3 regions of the Streptomyces sp. NPDC051211 genome follow, and region 3 is predicted to be linked to each of the others. Evidence: riboswitches for the same ligand, from Rfam matches in the RefSeq annotation. Region 3 holds a riboswitch; each other region holds the start of a gene.

Region 1 (5,450 bases), on a different contig from region 3:
GACGAGCACCAGCAGCGCGGCCCGGCCGGTGAGCCGGCTGCGGCGCACCTGGCGGCGCGACTGCGAGCGGTAGACGTGGGCGGCGGTCCGCTCGCCGAGCTGCTTGAGCCTGGTCGCGGTGGAGAACCGGTCCCGGTTCCCGGCCATGTCGCGCCTCCCCTTTACTACGCGCCTGTACGACGCAGAACGTCCCCGCCCACGGTACGGGACCGTGGGCGGGGACGTAGGGAGGCTCTAGAGCTATCTCAGCCCTTGAAGCGCGGGAACGCGCTGCGGCCGGCGTACACCGCGGCGTCGTCGAGGATCTCCTCGATGCGCAGCAGCTGGTTGTACTTGGCGACGCGCTCGGAGCGGGCCGGGGCGCCGGTCTTGATCTGGCCGCAGTTGGTGGCGACGGCGAGGTCGGCGATGGTGACGTCCTCGGTCTCGCCGGAGCGGTGCGACATCATGCACTTGAAGCCGTTGCGCTGGGCCATCTCGACGGCGTCGAGGGTCTCGGTCAGCGAACCGATCTGGTTCACCTTCACGAGCAGGGCGTTCGCGGTGCCCTCCTCGATACCGCGGGCCAGGCGCTCCGGGTTGGTGACGAACAGGTCGTCGCCGACGAGCTGGACGCGGGCGCCGAGCTTCTCGGTGATGACCTTCCAGCCGGCCCAGTCGTCCTCGAACAGCGGGTCCTCGATGGAGACGAGCGGGTACGCGTCGACGAGGCCCTCGTAGTACTCGGTCATCTCGGCGGCCGAGCGGGACTGGCCCTCGAACTCGTACTTGCCGTCCTTGTAGAACTCGGACGCGGCGACGTCGAGCGCGAGCGCGATGTCCTTGCCGGGGGTGTAGCCGGCCTGCTTGATGGCCTCGACGATGAGGTCGAGGGCCTCGCGGTTGGAGCCGAGATTCGGCGCGAAGCCGCCCTCGTCGCCCAGACCGGTGGACAGGCCCTTGCCCTTCAGCACGGACTTGAGGGTGTGGTAGACCTCGGTGCCCCAGCGCAGCGCCTCGGAGAAGGACTCCGCGCCGATCGGGGCGATCATGAACTCCTGGATGTCCACGTTGGAGTCGGCGTGCGACCCACCGTTGAGGATGTTCATCATCGGAACGGGCAGCAGGTGCGCGTTCGGGCCGCCGAGGTAGCGGAACAGCGGCAGGTCCGAGGCCTCGGACGCGGCGTGGGCGACGGCCAGGGAGACGCCGAGGATCGCGTTGGCGCCGAGCGAGCCCTTGTTGTCGGTGGCGTCCAGGTCGAACATGGCCTGGTCGATCAGGCGCTGCTCGGTGGCGTCGTAGCCGACCAGCTCGGGGCCGATCTGCTCGATGACGGCGAGGACGGCCTTCTCGACGCCCTTGCCCATGTAACGGTTGGGGTCACCGTCACGGAGCTCAATGGCCTCGAAGGCGCCGGTGGAGGCGCCGGAGGGAACTGCAGCACGGCCGGTGCTGCCGTCGTCGAGGCCAACCTCGACCTCGACCGTGGGGTTGCCTCGGGAGTCCAGGATTTCCCGGGCTACGACGACGTCGATGGACGGCACGAGCATCTCCTTCTGGGATGTGACGCTGGGTGTGCGGTGGCGCGTGGGCCGTGGGACGGCCCTGCCGGTCTAGAGCCTAACCGGCTCCGGGCGGTCGGCCGGCCGACCGCCCGGCTCCTGGGACGAAAAAGGGCCCGAATACCCGCCTTCCGGGACATAGAGCCCCGGATTTGGCGCCGCATCGAGGCCGTACCGACGCCGCACCGGGGCCGTACCGACGCCGGCGGCGGCGCCGCATCGACACCGGAAGCAGCGCCGCCCGGCGCGTCGGTGACGCGCCGGGCGGATGTGCCGTGCCAGGAGTTCGACCGGGGGTCAGGAAAGCTTCAGCTTCTGGCCCGGGAAGATCAGATCGGCGTCCTGGACGATGTCCTTGTTCAGCTCGTGCAGCTGCTGCCAGCCGCCGTTGACGTCGTGGGCGTCGGCGATCGCACCGAGGGTGTCACCGGACTTGACCTCGTACGAGCCGTTGCCGGTCAGCGGGGCGGCCGGGGCGGCGGGCTTCGCGGCCGGCTTGGAGGCGGGCTTCGACGGGGCCGGGGCCTGCGAGCGCTCGGACCGGGTGGTGGTCTCGGTGCGCTTCGTCTCCTTCTTCGGCTCGGTCTTCTTCGTCTCGCTCTTGGCCTTGGAGCCGGAGCCGTTCGAGGTGCCGGTGGAGCCGCCGCCGTACGCGGCGTTGGTCAGGCCCTTGCCGCAGTGCGGCCAGGCACCCTTGCCCTGGCCCTTGAGGACCTTCTCGGCGATGGCTATCTGCTGGGCCTTGGAGGCCTTGTTGGCGGTGGAGGCGTACGCCTTGCCGCCGTACGCGGCCCAGGTGGAGGCGGAGAACTGCAGGCCGCCGTAGTAGCCGTTGCCGGTGTTGATCGACCAGTTGCCGCCGGACTCGCACTGAGCGACGGCGTCCCACTGCGAGGCGGTGGCGGCGTTCGCGGTGCCCGCGGCCATCAGCGGAGCGGCCGCAGCGGCGCCGACGACACCGGCGAGCGCGACGACACGGGTGGCCTTGGAGGCGCGGCGGTGCTTGCCCTTGCCGGAAAGCAGCATGGAACTTCTCCTCACCGACGCCTACGAGGTGAGCTGTCGGGTTCGGGCGAGTGAGTTGCCCGGCCTCGCGACCTAGCGCGTGGCTTAACCCCCAGCCGTTCCGTGACCATCTCTCAATGGCCGGGCCCGGCACTTACCTTGGTTCCCCCGCTCCTGCCTTCGGCGCTTGACGCGACGACTGTTCCCTCCGTCCGCCGGCAGGATTCGGCGATGCGGTCGAAGGAGCCCGCGGTGGCGAGCGATTCAGAAGGTAGACAGGTCTGCCCCGGATCTTCAACGAGCGTTTCGGACGCGAAACCGCCCCTACTTGCGCTCCCCGAACGGGTGTTTGCGCAGGTGAGGGGCGGATTTGCGGAAGGTCACGGGTGGGACACGCCAGTTGACCGGAAGAGACACATGTCTCACTTGCACGAAAGGGACATTGAGCGCTTTCCGGCCGCCCGAACTAGCCCTATTTCGGGCTTACATCCAGATTCTGTCCCGGCTTGATGAGGTCGGCGTCATCCCCGATGACCTGCTCGTTGGCGGCGTAGAGGGCGTTCCAGCCGCCCTCGACCCCCTTGGCATCCGCGATGGCCGTCAGGCTGTCGCCGGGTTGGACGGTGTACGTCGGCCCGGACGCGGCGTCGGATGTGACGGGCGCCTCGACGGCGGGCGCTCCGCGGTGCCGTCCGGTCCCGGACTCCGTGCCCGCCGTGGGAGTGGCGCCCGACTCGGCGGTGGGGGCGGTCGGGTCGGCGGCGGGGGCGGTCGGGTCGGCGGTCACGCCGGGGCCGGCCGGGGTGGAGGGCGCCGTGGGGAAGCTCGGAACAACCGGGGTCGTCGGGTCGGCCGTCGGACCGCCCGGAGTGTCCGGAGTGCTGGGAGTGCCCGGAGTGCCCGGAGTTGTGGGGTCGGCCGGCGGGGTGGTCGGGTCCGCCGGGGTGCCCGGAGTCCCGGGCGTGGTGGGGGTGCCGGGAGTGCCCGGGGTGCCCGGAGTGGCGGGAGCGGTCGGGTCGCCCGGCACCGGCAGCGGGCTGACCGGAGCGGTCGGCAGGCCCGGCGCGGTGGGCGCGGTCGGCTGCGCGGGCGCGGTCGGCTCGGTGGGCGGCAGCGGCGCGGGCATCACCGGCACACCGGGGGTGAACACCCCGCCCGGGGCGGCCTGGTCGTAGTCCGCGGCGGCGTCCGGGGTTTCCTCCGGGCGGACCGGGGCGAGGGCCTCCGGCTCGGGAGCCCCCGGCTGGCCGGGGTCCACGGCGGCGGCCGGGCCGTCCTGGGTCAGCCCGGCCGACTCGGCGCACATCGCCCACGCCTGGGGTCCCTGCGCGGCCAGCACCCGCTCGGCGACGGCGATCTGCTGCGAGCGGCTGGCCAGGTCGGCGCGCGGGGCGTAGTCGAGTCCGCCCGCGTTCTTCCACTGCTCCTGGGTGAACTGGAGCCCGCCGTACGCTCCGCTGCCGTAGTCGGCGCTCCAGGTGCCGCCGCTCTCGCACTCGGCGACCTTGTCCCAGGTTGCGGTGTCCGCGGCGGTCGCGCTGGTGGCGGCGAGCAGCGGCAACGCCAGGGCGGAGCCGGTCACTCCGGCCGTGACGACGATCGCGGGGACCTGACGGGGCCGACGATGGCGGCCGTTCCCGGAACGCATGAGGGTGGACCTTTCGCGTGACAGCGGGGAGGTCACGGAACCTAGCGCTCCTCGAACGCTTGTCACAAGTCGATGCAGCGCAGATCACGTAAAGGTCACATTGGGCGTCCCGGCGGATCCGCAGCGCTGACCTGCGGTCAGTTAATTAGCGGGGTGTGAAGACAACCGGAAGGGTGCGCAGCCCACGCATGATGAGCCCGCCGCGCCAGCGCAAGGCCTCCGGCTCCACCGCGAGCTGTAGATCCGGAATCCGCGTCAGCAAAGTCGCCAGCGCCGTCTGGCCTTCCAGGCGGGCGAGCGGAGCGCCCAGGCAGTAGTGGATTCCGTGGCCGTATCCGAGGTGCTGGTTGTCGGTGCGGGAGAGGTCCAGGGTGTCCGGGGAGGCGAAGCGTTCGGGGTCGCGGTCGGCGGCGGCGAGGACGACGAGGACCGGGTCGCCGGCGGCGATGTCCTGTCCGCCGAGCGTCAGCGGGCGGGTGGCGAACCGCCAGGTGGCCAGCTCGACCGGGCCGTCGTAGCGGAGCAGTTCCTCCACTCCGGTGGCGAGCAGTCCCCTCTCGCCGGCCGCGAGGGAGGTCTGGAGGCGGGCGCGCTGGTCCGGGTTCATGAAGAGGGAGTGGACGCCGTTGCCGATCAGGTTCACCGTGGTCTCGAATCCGGCGAACAGCAGGATGAAGGCCATCGCGGCGGCCTCGTTCTCCGTCAGGTGCTCACCGTGGTCGCTCGCCCGGATCAGACCGGAAATCAAGTCTTCGCCCAGATCATCCCTTTTACGGTGAATCAGCTCGACGAGGTAGTTCCGCATCTGCTTCACCGAGCGGGCCACCCCGCCCCGCGGCCCGCCGCCGTGCCGGATCATCATCCCGGCCCAGTCGCGGAAGTCGTCCTGGTCCTCCCGCGGTACGCCGAGCAGCTCGCAGATGGCGTAGATGGGGAGCGGGAACGCGAACTCGTGGATGAGGTCCGCCTCCCCCTTCCCCGCGAACTTGTCGATCAGGTGGTCGGTGAGCTCCTGCACCCGCGGGGTGAACTCGGCGACCCGGCGCGGCGTGAACGCCTTCGACACCAGCCGCCGCAGCCGCGTGTGGTCCGGCGGGTCGATGTTGAGCAGATGGGTCATCAGCTCCGCCTTGCGCTCCCCCGGGATGCCGGTCTTGCCCTTGGCGTGCGCGGGCTCCGCGTGGTGCGCCGGGTTCTTGCTGAGCCGCTGGTCGGCGAGGGCCTGGCGGGCATCGGCGTACCGGGTCACCAGC
Region 2 (5,450 bases), on a different contig from region 3:
GGTGAGGTGGACGGAGCCGTCCTCGAAGCTGCGCCGCTGCTGGTAGCCGACGTCCTTGAACACCTTGATCATCTTGTTGTTGGCGGGCAGCACCTCGGCGACGAAGCGGCGGATGCCGCGTTCCCGGGCCACCGCGCCGATGTGTTCCAGGAGCGCGGAGGCGACTCCGCGGCCCTGGTGCGCGTCCTGGACCAGGAAGGCGACCTCGGCCCGGTCGGCGGTGCCGGAGGCGGGGCGGCCGTCGGGGCCGATGCGGTCGTAGCGGACGGTGGCGATGAACTCCCCGCCGACGGTGGCGGCGAGGCCGACCCGGTCCACGTAGTCGTGGTGCGTGAAGCGGTGCACGTCGCGGTCGGAGAGCCGGGGGTAGGGCGCGAAGAACCGGTAGTACTTCGACTCGTCCGACACCTGCTCGTAGAAGCTGACCAGGCGGCCGGCGTCCTCGGTGGTGATGGGCCTGATCCGGGCGGTGCCGCCGTCGCGCAGCACGACGTCCGCTTCCCAGTGGGCCGGGTACGAAGGGTCCGACGCGGTGGTCATGGCCTGATCCTAAGGCCGGAAAGGGCCGGAACGGGCCGGGAAGCGCTCGCGCGGCGCATTAGGCAACTCGGGGCAAACCAGTGCAAGCTGGGGAAGGTCCAACGGCTCGGGAGACGGGCCGAGGCCGGTAGGAGCATTCCGGACGTCATGAGAGACTGGTCTAGACAACCGTAAGAACCTGAAGGGCATCACCATGGCAGAGCGCCGCGTCAACGTCGGCTGGGCCGAGGGCCTGCACGCTCGTCCCGCCTCGATCTTCGTCCGTGCGGCGACCGCTTCCGGCGTCCCGGTGACCATCGCGAAGGCCGGCGGCAACCCGGTCAACGCCGGGTCCATGCTCGCGGTGCTGGGCCTGGGCGCCCAGGGCGGCGAGGAGATCGTGCTCGCGTCGGACGCGGAGGGTGCGGACGCCGCCCTCGACCGCCTGGCGAAGCTGGTCGCGGAGGGCCTCGAGGAGCTCCCCGAGACCGTCTGATCCTTCGGGTTCACCCCTTGCATCCGCGGCGGAGCCGCGGCCCCCGGCCACCGGGAGCCGCGGCTCCGCCGTTTTGCACCCCGGCCGTTCCGCGACCCCTGCTGTTCCCGCGGTCCGGCTGTTCCCGCGCCCCGGCCGTTTCGCGCCACCGGCCGTTCCGAACCCGGCCGATTTACGCCACGGCCTTTTCAAGGGACCGGCGATTCTTTTCCCACGCAGCAATGAATTCCGCACGGCAGTGAATTCAGGCCGCTCGGCGATATACCCACCCTTTGTATACGGCTCCTGTTAATGCAGGCCGCTCGACATGTTTACGGCAGGTTGCGAAGTCCTCACCGGCCCCCCGCTCCGCAGCCGCATCCGGTGCGCCTCGCCGGCCCGCTCCGCATGCGCGGCCGTCAGCGCCCGCGCCCGTTCCGCGTCGCCCCGGGCCACCGCGTCCACGATCGCCCCGTGTTCCGCCCAGGACTCCGCCGGCCGGGCCGGTGCCTGGACCGCGTACATCCAGGCGACCTTGTGGCGCAGCTGGGTGAGCAGGGAGATCAGGCCGGGGCTGCCGGAGGCCTGGGACAGGGTCTCGTGGAACCAGCCGCCCAGGGCCCGCAGGTCCTCGCCCTGGCCCTGGCGGGCCCGCTCCTGGCCCAGCCGGACCAGGCCGCGCAGCACCTTGAGGTGTGCGTCGGTGCGGCGGCGGGCCGCCCGGGCGGCCGCGAGGGGTTCCACCAGCATCCGCAGCTCCAGCAGGTCGGCCGCCTCCTGCTGGGTCGGCTCGGCCACGCACGCGCCCGCGTGCCGCCGCGTGGTGACGAAGCCCTCGGACTCCAGGGTGCGCAGCGCCTCGCGGACCGGGACCCGGGACACCCCGTACCGGCGGGCGAGGAGTTCCTCGGTGAGCCTGGCTCCGGGCTGGAAAACTCCGGTGACGATGTCGTCGCGGATTGCCGTACACACCGCGTGCGCAGGAATACGCAAGACCGGACCTCCGCTTAATGCTGTCGTCATTGGCGTCAATGCCTCGACTCTATTGCAGCACGCGGTGATTTCCGAGCGCGGACGGGAAACAAATGAAGAAGACCCCGGCTCGGTGAGCCGGGGTCTTCTTCGATGCTGCGGGCAGCCGCACTCAGAGGCTGACGCCGTGCGAGCGCAGGTAGGTGATCGGGTTGATGTCCGAGCCGTAGTCCGAGCCGGTCCGGGCCTCGAAGTGGAGGTGCGGGCCGCTGGAGTTGCCGGTGGAGCCGGACAGGCCGATCTGCTGGCCGGGGGTGACCTGCTGGCCCTTGGAGACGCTCAGCGAAGCCAGGTGGCCGTACTGGGTGTAGGTGCCGTCGGCGTGCTTGATGACGACGTTGTTGCCGTACGCGCCGCCCCAGCCGGCCTCGACGACGGTGCCGAGGCCCACCGCGCGGACCACGGTGCCGGAGGCCGCGTGGAAGTCGATGCCGGTGTGGCTGCCGGAGGACCACATGCCGCCGCCGGCCTTGTACTGGGTGGAGACGTACGAGTCGGCGAGCGGGGAGACGAAGGTGTTCAGGCGCTTGCGCTCGGCCTCGCGGGCGGCGCGCTCCTTGGCCTCGCGCTCGGCCTTCGCCTTGACCTCGGCGATGCGCTTGGCCTCGGCGGCCTTCTGCTTCGCCTCGGCCTCGGCCTGCGCCTTGGCGGCGGCGGCCTCGGCGGCGTGCTGCTGGGCCGCGGCCTGGGCCTCGATGTCGCCGGCCAGGTCGTCGCCGACCACGACGGCGTTGAGGCCGGTGTCCTGGATCGCGTTGTCGTTGTCCGCGGCGAAGGCCGGAGCTGCGAAGGAGCCGATGACACCGGTGGTGGCAAGGGCGGCGATCCCGGCGATGCCGGCGGTCTTCTTGCTCAGACGGCTGGAACCACGGTGCTTACCGGCGGCACGAGTGCCCATGAAAAGGCTGGTCCTTTCCTTCCCTCTCGCCTACCGGGTTAGCTGACGGGTTCGGAGCAGGAAGGTCTCCTACGGTCCCCCTCCTGGCGGAGGCGGCCCGATTCACCCCAGGGACTGATGTGGGTCCCCGGCTCCCCAGGCTCGCGCCTGACGGGGACTCGGCGATCGCTGTCCGGTGCCGCGGGTGCGGCAGTTACAGCTGACGGACAGCGGGACCGACGCTAGGCGGATCATCAGTCAATCGCCAAACAGACACGCCTTTTTGTTGCGTACGCCACACGGCATACAGGCAGGCACTCCCCTTAACCGGACATACGGCACGCAAAGAGGACCTTGGCGGGCAATCCACCAAGGTCCTCTGTTCCTGCAGTCCCCGGAGGTCAGTTGGCGACCACGGTCACTTCACCGATGCCCAGCGCCCGCACCGGCTCCTCGATCTGCGCCGCATCGCCCACCAGGATCGTGACGAGACGGTCCGCCGGGAAGGCGCTGACCACCGCCGAAGTCGCCTCCACGGTGCCGGTTTCGGCCAGCCGCGCGTACAACTGCGCCTGGTAGTCGTCCGGAAGCTGCTGCTCGACCTGGTCGGCGAGGGTGCCTGCGACGGACGCGGCCGTCTCGAACTTCAGCGGGGCGACCCCCACCAAGTTCTGTACCGCCACGTCCCGTTCGGCGTCGGTCAGGCCGCCCTCCGCCAGCGTGCGGAGCACCTTCCACAGGTCGTCCAGCGCCGGTCCGGTGTTGGGGGTGTCGACCGAGCCGCTGATGGCGAGCATGCACGCGCCGGTGGCACCCTCCGGGGCCGTCGGGGCGGTGGAGCGCAGCACCTGGCCGAAGGCGCGCACGCCGTAGGTGTAGCCCTTCTCCTCGCGCAGCACCCGGTCCAGCCGGGAGGTGAGGGTGCCGCCCAGGCAGTACGTGCCCAGCACCTGGGCCGCCCAGACGCGGTCGTGCCGGTCCGGGCCGATCCGGCCGATCAGCAGCTGCGTCTGGACCGCGTCGGGACGGTCCACGATGACGACCCGGCCGGTGTCGTCGGCGGTCACCGGGGTCGCCTTGAGCGCGGGGGCGGTGCCGCCGGTCCACGCGCCCAGGGTGTCCGCCAGGACGGCGTCCAGGTCGGTGCCGGTGTAGTCGCCGACGATCACCGCGGTGGCGGCGGAGGGGCGTACGTGGGCCTCGTAGAAGGCGCGTACGGCCGCGGAGTCGATCCGGGCGACGGTCTCCGCGGTGCCCTGGCGCGGCCGGGACATTCGCAGGCCGGCCGGGAAGAGCTCCTTGGACAGCTGCATGGCGGCCCGGCGCTGCGGGTTGGCCAGCTCGTGCGGGATCTCGTCGAGCCGGTTGCGGACCAGCCGGTCCACCTCGGCATCGGCGAACGCGGGGGCGCGCAGCGCCTCGGCGAGCAGGGCGAGGCCCTTGGGTAGCCGGGAGGCGGGGACCTCCAGGGAGACCCGGACGCCGGGGTGGTCGGCATGCGCGTCGAGGGTGGCGCCGCAGCGCTCCAGGGCAGCCGCGAACTCCTCGGCCGAGTGCTTGTCGGTGCCCTCGGACAGCGCCCGGGCCATGATCGTGGCCACTCCGTCGAGGCCGGCCGGCTCGGCGTCCAGCGGGGCCTCGAGGATGATCTCGACGGCCACCACCTGCTGTCCGGGCCGGTGGCAGCGGAGCACGGTCAGGCCGTTGTCCAGGGCGCTGCGCGCGGGGGCCGGGAAGGCCCACGGGCGGGCCTCGCCGGCCTGCGGCTGCGGGTGGAAGGTCATCGTGACGGCTGCGGTGTCGCTCACTGCTCCGCCCCCTTGCTCTCGTCGTTCTCGCCGTTCTGGGCGGCGGATTCGGTTCCGGCGTCACGGGCTTCGGCGCGGGCGGCCCGGGCGTCGGTGTCGATCTCCGCCTCGACCTCCTCCTCGGTCCCGGGCTCCGCGGCGTCCTCGGGCAGCGGCTCGTAGACCAGCACCGCGCGGTTGTCGGGGCGCAGTCGGGCGGCGGCCACGGCCTGCACCTCCTCGGCGGTGATGTCGAGCACCCGCCCGACGGCGGTCAGCGCCAGCTGCGGGTCGCCGAACAGCACCGCGAAGCGGCACAGTTCGTCGGCGCGGCCGGCCACCGTGCCCAGCCGGTCCAGCCATTCGCGCTCCAGCTGGGCCTGGGCGCGCTCCATCTCCTCGGCCGTGGGGCCCTCGGCGGCGAACCGGGCGAGCTCCTCGTCCACGGCGGTCTCGATGTCCGGCACGTCCACGCCGCCGGAGGTCTTCACGTCCAGCCAGCCCATGGAGGGCGCGCCGGCCAGCCGCAGCATGCCGAAGCCGGCCGCGACGGCCGTCTGGTCGCGGCGTACCAGGCGGTTGTGCAGGCGGGAGGACTCGCCGCCGCCCAGGATGGTCAGGGCCACGTCGGCGGCGTCGCACTCGCGGGTGCCGTCGTGCGGCAGCCGGTAGGCCGCCATCAGGGCGCGCGCCGGGACCTTCTCCACGATCTCCTCGCGGAGCTCCTCGCCGATGGTGTCGGGCAGGGTGCCGTCGCGCG
Region 3 (5,450 bases):
GGTCATGTGGATGTCCGGCCAGTACTCGCTGTAGGCGCCGATCTGGATCATGGTGGCGTCGAAGGGGCCGTGCTCCGCGCCGATCTCCTTGAAGCCGGGGAAGTAGCCGGTGTCCCCGCTGTGGAAGATCCGGTGCTCGTCGCCCGCGACGGCCCAGGAGGCCCAGAGGGTGTGCTGCTGGTTGCGCAGGCCGCGTCCGCAGAAGTGGCGGGCGGGGGTCGCGGTGAGCGAGAGACCGGCGATCTTGGTGGACTCGTTCCAGTCGAGCTCGCGCAGCCGGTCCTCGGAGACACCCCAGCGCTCCAGGTGGGCGCCCACGCCGAGCGGCACCGCGAAGACGGTGTCCGTACCGGCCAGGGCCTTGATCGTGGGCAGGTCCAGGTGGTCGTAGTGGTCGTGCGAGATCACCACGGCGTCGACCGGGCCGAGGGCGGCCAGCGGCACCGGCACGGGGTGCAGCCGCTTGGGGCCGGCAAAGGGAAAGGGAGAGCACCGCTCTCCCCAAACCGGGTCGAACAGCACCCGGCGCCCGTCGATCTCGGCGAGCACGCTGGAATGGCCCATCCAGGTCAGCCGCAGGCCGCTGACCGGCGGTTTCGCCAGGTCGGCCAGGGTGGTCGGATGGACCGGGACGGGCGCGCCGGGACTGCGGCGCAGCCGCTGCTCCTTGTGGAAGTAGATCTTGGCGAACTCCCGTTTGGAGCCGGACGGTCTGGTCCGTGCCCCCACCGGGTTCCGGAAGACGCCGTCGGCGAAGTTCGGCGAGCGGCGGATCCGCTCCATCCGCGCGCCGGACGGGTCCGCGCCGAACGCTTCGGACCGCAGCTCGCGCAGCCGCGAACGCAAGGGACGGGAGCCGGTCAAGGCGCCTCCTGGGAGGGTGGGTGCAGGACGGTACTACGGTGTGTCTGCCCTTCCCAACGCACACCGACCCCGAAGGATTCCGGTACCGGCGCCCGTCCCCCTGCTCACAGGGGCAGCAGATCCGGCCGCTTGGGCTCCACATGATCTCCGGAGGACTCCCCGCGCAGCCGCCGCCCGATCCACGGTACGAGGTGTTCGCGCGCCCACTGGATATTGTCCCGGGTCACCTCGGCCGAGCCGCGCGGTCGCAGCGGCGGCCACGGCTGGTCGGGGTCGGCCGGCACCTCCAGGCCGAGCACCTGGGCGGCCCGCAGGGCGACCCGGGTGTGCCCCTCGGGCGAGAGGTGCAGCCGGTCGTCGTCCCAGGCCCGCCGGTCCTGTACGGACTTCAGCGACCAGAGGTCGAGCACCGGGCAGTCGTACCGGTCGGCGATGGCCCGCACGTGGGCGCTGTACGTCGCCACCTTGCCCCGGAGATGGCGCAGCACCGGCACGCCGCGGGTGTCGAAACCGGTGGTGATCATGACCTGGCCGACGGCGCCGGTGAGGTCGGCGACGGCCGCCTCGAAGCGCTCGGCCACGTCGTCGGGGTCGCTGCCGGGCCGGATGATGTCGTTGCCGCCGGCGCAGAAGCTGACCAGGTCGGGGGCGAGCTCCTTGGCCCGCGGCACCTGTTCGGCCACGATCTGGTCGAGCAGCCGGCCCCGCACGGCGAGGTTGGCGTACCGGAAGTCGTGCTCATCGCGTCGGTCGGCCAGGAGTACGGCCAGCCGGTCGGCCCAGCCGACGAAGGTGTCCCCCGGTCCCGGGTCCCCCACACCCTCGGTGAAGCTGTCGCCGATCGCCGCGTATGAGCCAATGGTCTGGAATGTCGAATTCGTCGAGTCGTCGTCGCCTGCCACGACGACTTATCTTTCCCCGACACCTGTGACCTACGCGACCGTAGCCAGGGGTTGACGGACCGTGATCTTTGCCACCCGGTCGGACGGAATACGGACGAAAGGGGGCCGGGGCCGGGAGTCCCCCTCGGATTCCCGGCCCCGGAGGCCTGCTGGGCGGACCTGCGTCCGTCAGACGCTCACGCCCTTGGAGCGGAGGTAGCTGAGCGGGTTGATGTCCGAGCCGTAGTTCGGACCGGTGCGGATCTCGAAGTGCAGGTGCGGGCCGGTGGAGTTGCCGGTGGAGCCGACGAGGCCCACCTGCTGGCCGGCGGTGACGCTCTGGCCGGTCGAGACCGACAGCTGGGACATGTGGCCGTACTGCGAGTAGTGGCCGTCGGCGTGCCGGATGACGACCTCGTTGCCGTACGAGCCGCCCCAGCCGGCGGAGACCACGGTGCCCGCGCCGACCGCCTTGACGCTGGTGCCGGCGGTCGCACCGAAGTCGACGCCGGTGTGGGTGCCGCTGGACCACATGGCGCCGCTGGCCCCGTACTGGGTGTTGATGCGGGCGTTGACGGGGGCGACGAATCCGGCACCGGTGGAGGCGCCGGCCTCGGAGCCGCCGCTCTGCTCCTGTGCGGCGGAGCCCTGGCCCCGGTCCTCCGAGGCGGACGCGGCCGAGGGCTCGTTGCCGGAGGTGCTCGGGGCCTGCGCGGACCGCTTCTTCGGCGCGGGCGCCGACTGCTGCGGGGCCGGCGCGGACTGCTGCTGCTCGGACTCGGCGGAGTCCTCGGACGGGACCTCGGACCGGGCCTCGGACTGGGCCTGCGGCGCCGCCTCGGACGGGGCCGCACCCTGCCCGCCCAGGGTCAGCCGCAGGCCCGGGTGGATCAGCGACGGGTTGGAGCCGACGGCCTCGCGGTTGTCCGCGTAGAGCTGCTGCCAGCCGCCGCCGAGGTTCCGGTCCTGGGCTATGTCGGAGAGGCAGTCGCCCTTCACGACGGTGTAGACGGAGGGAGCCAGCTGCGGAGCGGCGGCGGGCACGGCCTGGGACCGAACCTGGGCCTGAGCCTGAGCCTGGGCCTGGAACGCGGCGGGCACCTGGGACGGCAGCTTGGCCGCGGTGTGGGCGGCCGGCAGCTCGGCGGCATTCGCGCCGGCGGCACCCAGCAGCGGAAGCGCGAGAGCCGCGCCGCCGGTGCCGGCCGCGACGAAACCGCGGGTGATCGGGCTGGACTTGGGGCGGCGGTGCTTACCCTTTCCGGGCATGGCGCATTCCTCTCCGTCGCCTGCGAGGTGAGCTGTCGGGTTCGGACTGGAGATGTCCGGCCGTACAGCGGATGCACGGCTTCACCCCGAGCCGTCCCGGATCGGAGATCCGGGACAAGCGGCCTACCTGGTTCCCCCGCTCCTGCCGGGCACATGAATGGTCGGGTGCGGTTTCCAGGTGGCGGCAGGATTCGGCGTTCCACCTGGATTCGGGGTGACCGTATTCCAGTTGGAGCGCATGGAACAAGCCATGAATTCGCAGAAGAAATCACCGAAGTGATGGATCAATGGAATTCCGGTCACGCTCCGTCCATTCCGTACCGACAACACCCGTCCCTACAAGGCAATTCGACGACGGTCGGCCGCCACTCAACGTCACCGTATGATCTGGCTCACGAGGCGGCACCGACGCGAAGGAGTCCTTGTGACGCAGCAGATACCCCACCCTTCGTCCACTGAGCCCGAACTGTCCGGAGTGCGCAACTTCCGCGATGTGGGCGGTTTGTCGACTGCGGACGGACGGAGGGTCAGACCGGGAGTACTGTTCCGAAGCGGACATCTCGCACATGCCACCGAAACCGACGCAGAGTTTCTCGCCTCGCTCGGCCTGCACACCATCTTCGACTTCCGGAACTCCGCCGACCACGCACTGGAGGGGCCCGACGTCGAACTGCCGGGAGTCCGGAATGTCAGCATTCCGCTCTCCGATCCGGCGGACGGCAAGGAGTTCTGGAAGATGGTCCGCGACGGCGACCTCGACCAGCTGCGCGAGCTGCTCGGCGAAGGCAGGGCGGCGGCCCGGATGGCGGCCTCGTACCGGCAGATCATCCGCACCCGCACCGCCGAACACAGCCGGGTGGTGCACGCCCTCGCGGAGGACAGCGTGCCGGCCCTGATGCACTGCGCCGCCGGAAAGGACCGGGCCGGGCTCTCCGTCGCCGTCACCCTGCTCGCCCTCGGCGTCGAGCGCGAGGCGATCCTGGCGGACTACCTGGAGTCCAACGCCCCGCACCGCCGCTACCGGGTCCGCCGCAGCAGCGATTCGGCCGAGGCCCGCTCCCCCGAGGTGATGGCCCTGCTGGGCCCGCTCTTCGACGCCCGCGCCGAATACCTGACGGCCGCCTTCGACACCATCGAGGAGACCTGGGGCGGCGTGGACGCCTACCTCACCGAGGGCCTCGGGCTGCTGCCCGTGACCCTCGGCCGGCTCCGCGAAAGACTGCTGGACTGACCACCCCCGAAGGTCTCGAAAGCCTCGAAGGTACCAAAGGCCTCGAAGGCGCCGAATGCCCTGAAACCACCGGAACCCCCGGAATCACCGGAACCCGCGCAACCCAAGGAGCAGGCCGTCAGCGGTTGGCGACGGCCTGCTTCACCAAGGTCCGGCCGAAGTCCCACATCAGGCCGCCGCCCCCGTGCGCCTCGTCCATGACGGCCCGGAAGGCCGTCACGAACCGGTCCACGTCCCGCTCGTCCACGACCAGCGGCGGAATCAGCTTGATGACCTCCAGGTGGTCCCCCGAGACCTGGGTGAGGATCCGGTGCCGCTGCAGCAGCGGCACCACCACCATCTGCGCGAACAGCCCCTTGCGGGCCGCCTGCAGCATCGCCCACCGGCTGCGCAGGCCCAGTGAGGAGGGCCGGCCGAACTCGATGCCGACCATCAGGCCGCGGCCGCGCACCTCGTGCAGCAGCTCGTACTCGTCCACCAGGGCGGCCAGCCGCCCCCGCAGCAGGTCGCCCATCGCCCGGGCGTTGGCCACCACCTCCTCCTGCTCCATCACCGACAGCACCGCGAGCCCGGCGGCCATGGCCTGCGCATTGGATCCGAAGCTGGCCGAGTGGACGAGCACCCGGTCCATGGACGAATAGACCTTCTTGAAGATCCAGTCCTTGCCGAGGGTGGCTCCGACCGGCACATAGCCGCCCGACAGCGCCTTGGCCACGCACACCAGGTCCGGCTCGACGCCCTCTTCGTGCTGGTACGCGTAGAAGTCCCCGGTGCGTCCGAGGCCGGTCTGCACCTCGTCGGCGATGAGCAGTGCCTTGTGCCGGTGGAGCAGTTCCTGTGCCGCCCGCAGGAATCCGGGCGGGGCCTCGTGCACCCCTTTGCCCTGGATCGGCTCGACCACGAAGGCCGCCACATCGCCCTTCGCCAGCTCGCGGGACAGCGCGTCCAGATCGCCGAGGGCGATCTCCGTATCGGGCAGCAGCGGGGCGAAGCCGTCCCGGAATCCGTTCTCCCCGTTGACCGACAGGGAGCCGGTGGTCAGTCCGTGGAAGGCGTGGTCGCAGTAGAGGATCCGGGGCCGGCCGGTGGCGTACCGGGCGAACTTCAGCGCGGTTTCGACGGCTTCGGTGCCGCTGTTGCCGAAGAACACCCGGTCCAGGTGCGGGCTGTACGAGAGGAGCTTCTCGGCGAGCAGCCCCGGCAGC

The links. A riboswitch is a leader RNA that binds a small molecule or an ion and turns the genes downstream of it on or off. The one in region 3 is predicted to bind cyclic di-AMP.
Positions count from the first base shown of each region.
Region 1: another riboswitch for cyclic di-AMP. It lies ahead of AB0447_RS21170 (transglycosylase family protein); the one in region 3 lies ahead of AB0447_RS07865 (LysM peptidoglycan-binding domain-containing M23 family metallopeptidase).
Region 2: another riboswitch for cyclic di-AMP. It lies ahead of AB0447_RS26620 (M23 family metallopeptidase); the one in region 3 lies ahead of AB0447_RS07865 (LysM peptidoglycan-binding domain-containing M23 family metallopeptidase).

Region 1 covers NZ_JBFBAV010000021.1:33,375-38,824, reverse strand. The annotation lists gene AB0447_RS21180 (septum formation initiator family protein) at 1-147, opposite strand, end outside; gene eno (phosphopyruvate hydratase) at 246-1,532, opposite strand; gene AB0447_RS21170 (transglycosylase family protein) at 1,842-2,570, opposite strand; cyclic di-AMP (ydaO/yuaA leader) riboswitch at 2,574-2,745, opposite strand; gene AB0447_RS21165 (transglycosylase family protein) at 3,022-4,197, opposite strand; gene AB0447_RS21160 (cytochrome P450) at 4,343-5,450, opposite strand, start outside.
Region 2 covers NZ_JBFBAV010000033.1:35,639-41,088, forward strand. The annotation lists gene AB0447_RS26605 (GNAT family N-acetyltransferase) at 1-540, opposite strand, end outside; gene AB0447_RS26610 (HPr family phosphocarrier protein) at 734-1,015, shown strand; gene AB0447_RS26615 (GntR family transcriptional regulator) at 1,304-1,987, opposite strand; gene AB0447_RS26620 (M23 family metallopeptidase) at 2,139-2,924, opposite strand; cyclic di-AMP (ydaO/yuaA leader) riboswitch at 2,937-3,098, opposite strand; gene AB0447_RS26625 (pitrilysin family protein) at 3,305-4,687, opposite strand; gene AB0447_RS26630 (pitrilysin family protein) at 4,708-5,450, opposite strand, start outside.
Region 3 covers NZ_JBFBAV010000005.1:89,405-94,854, forward strand. The annotation lists gene AB0447_RS07855 (MBL fold metallo-hydrolase) at 1-864, opposite strand, end outside; gene AB0447_RS07860 (SGNH/GDSL hydrolase family protein) at 969-1,766, opposite strand; gene AB0447_RS07865 (LysM peptidoglycan-binding domain-containing M23 family metallopeptidase) at 1,935-3,014, opposite strand; cyclic di-AMP (ydaO/yuaA leader) riboswitch at 3,019-3,221, opposite strand; gene AB0447_RS07870 (tyrosine-protein phosphatase) at 3,439-4,245, shown strand; gene AB0447_RS07875 (aspartate aminotransferase family protein) at 4,364-5,450, opposite strand, start outside.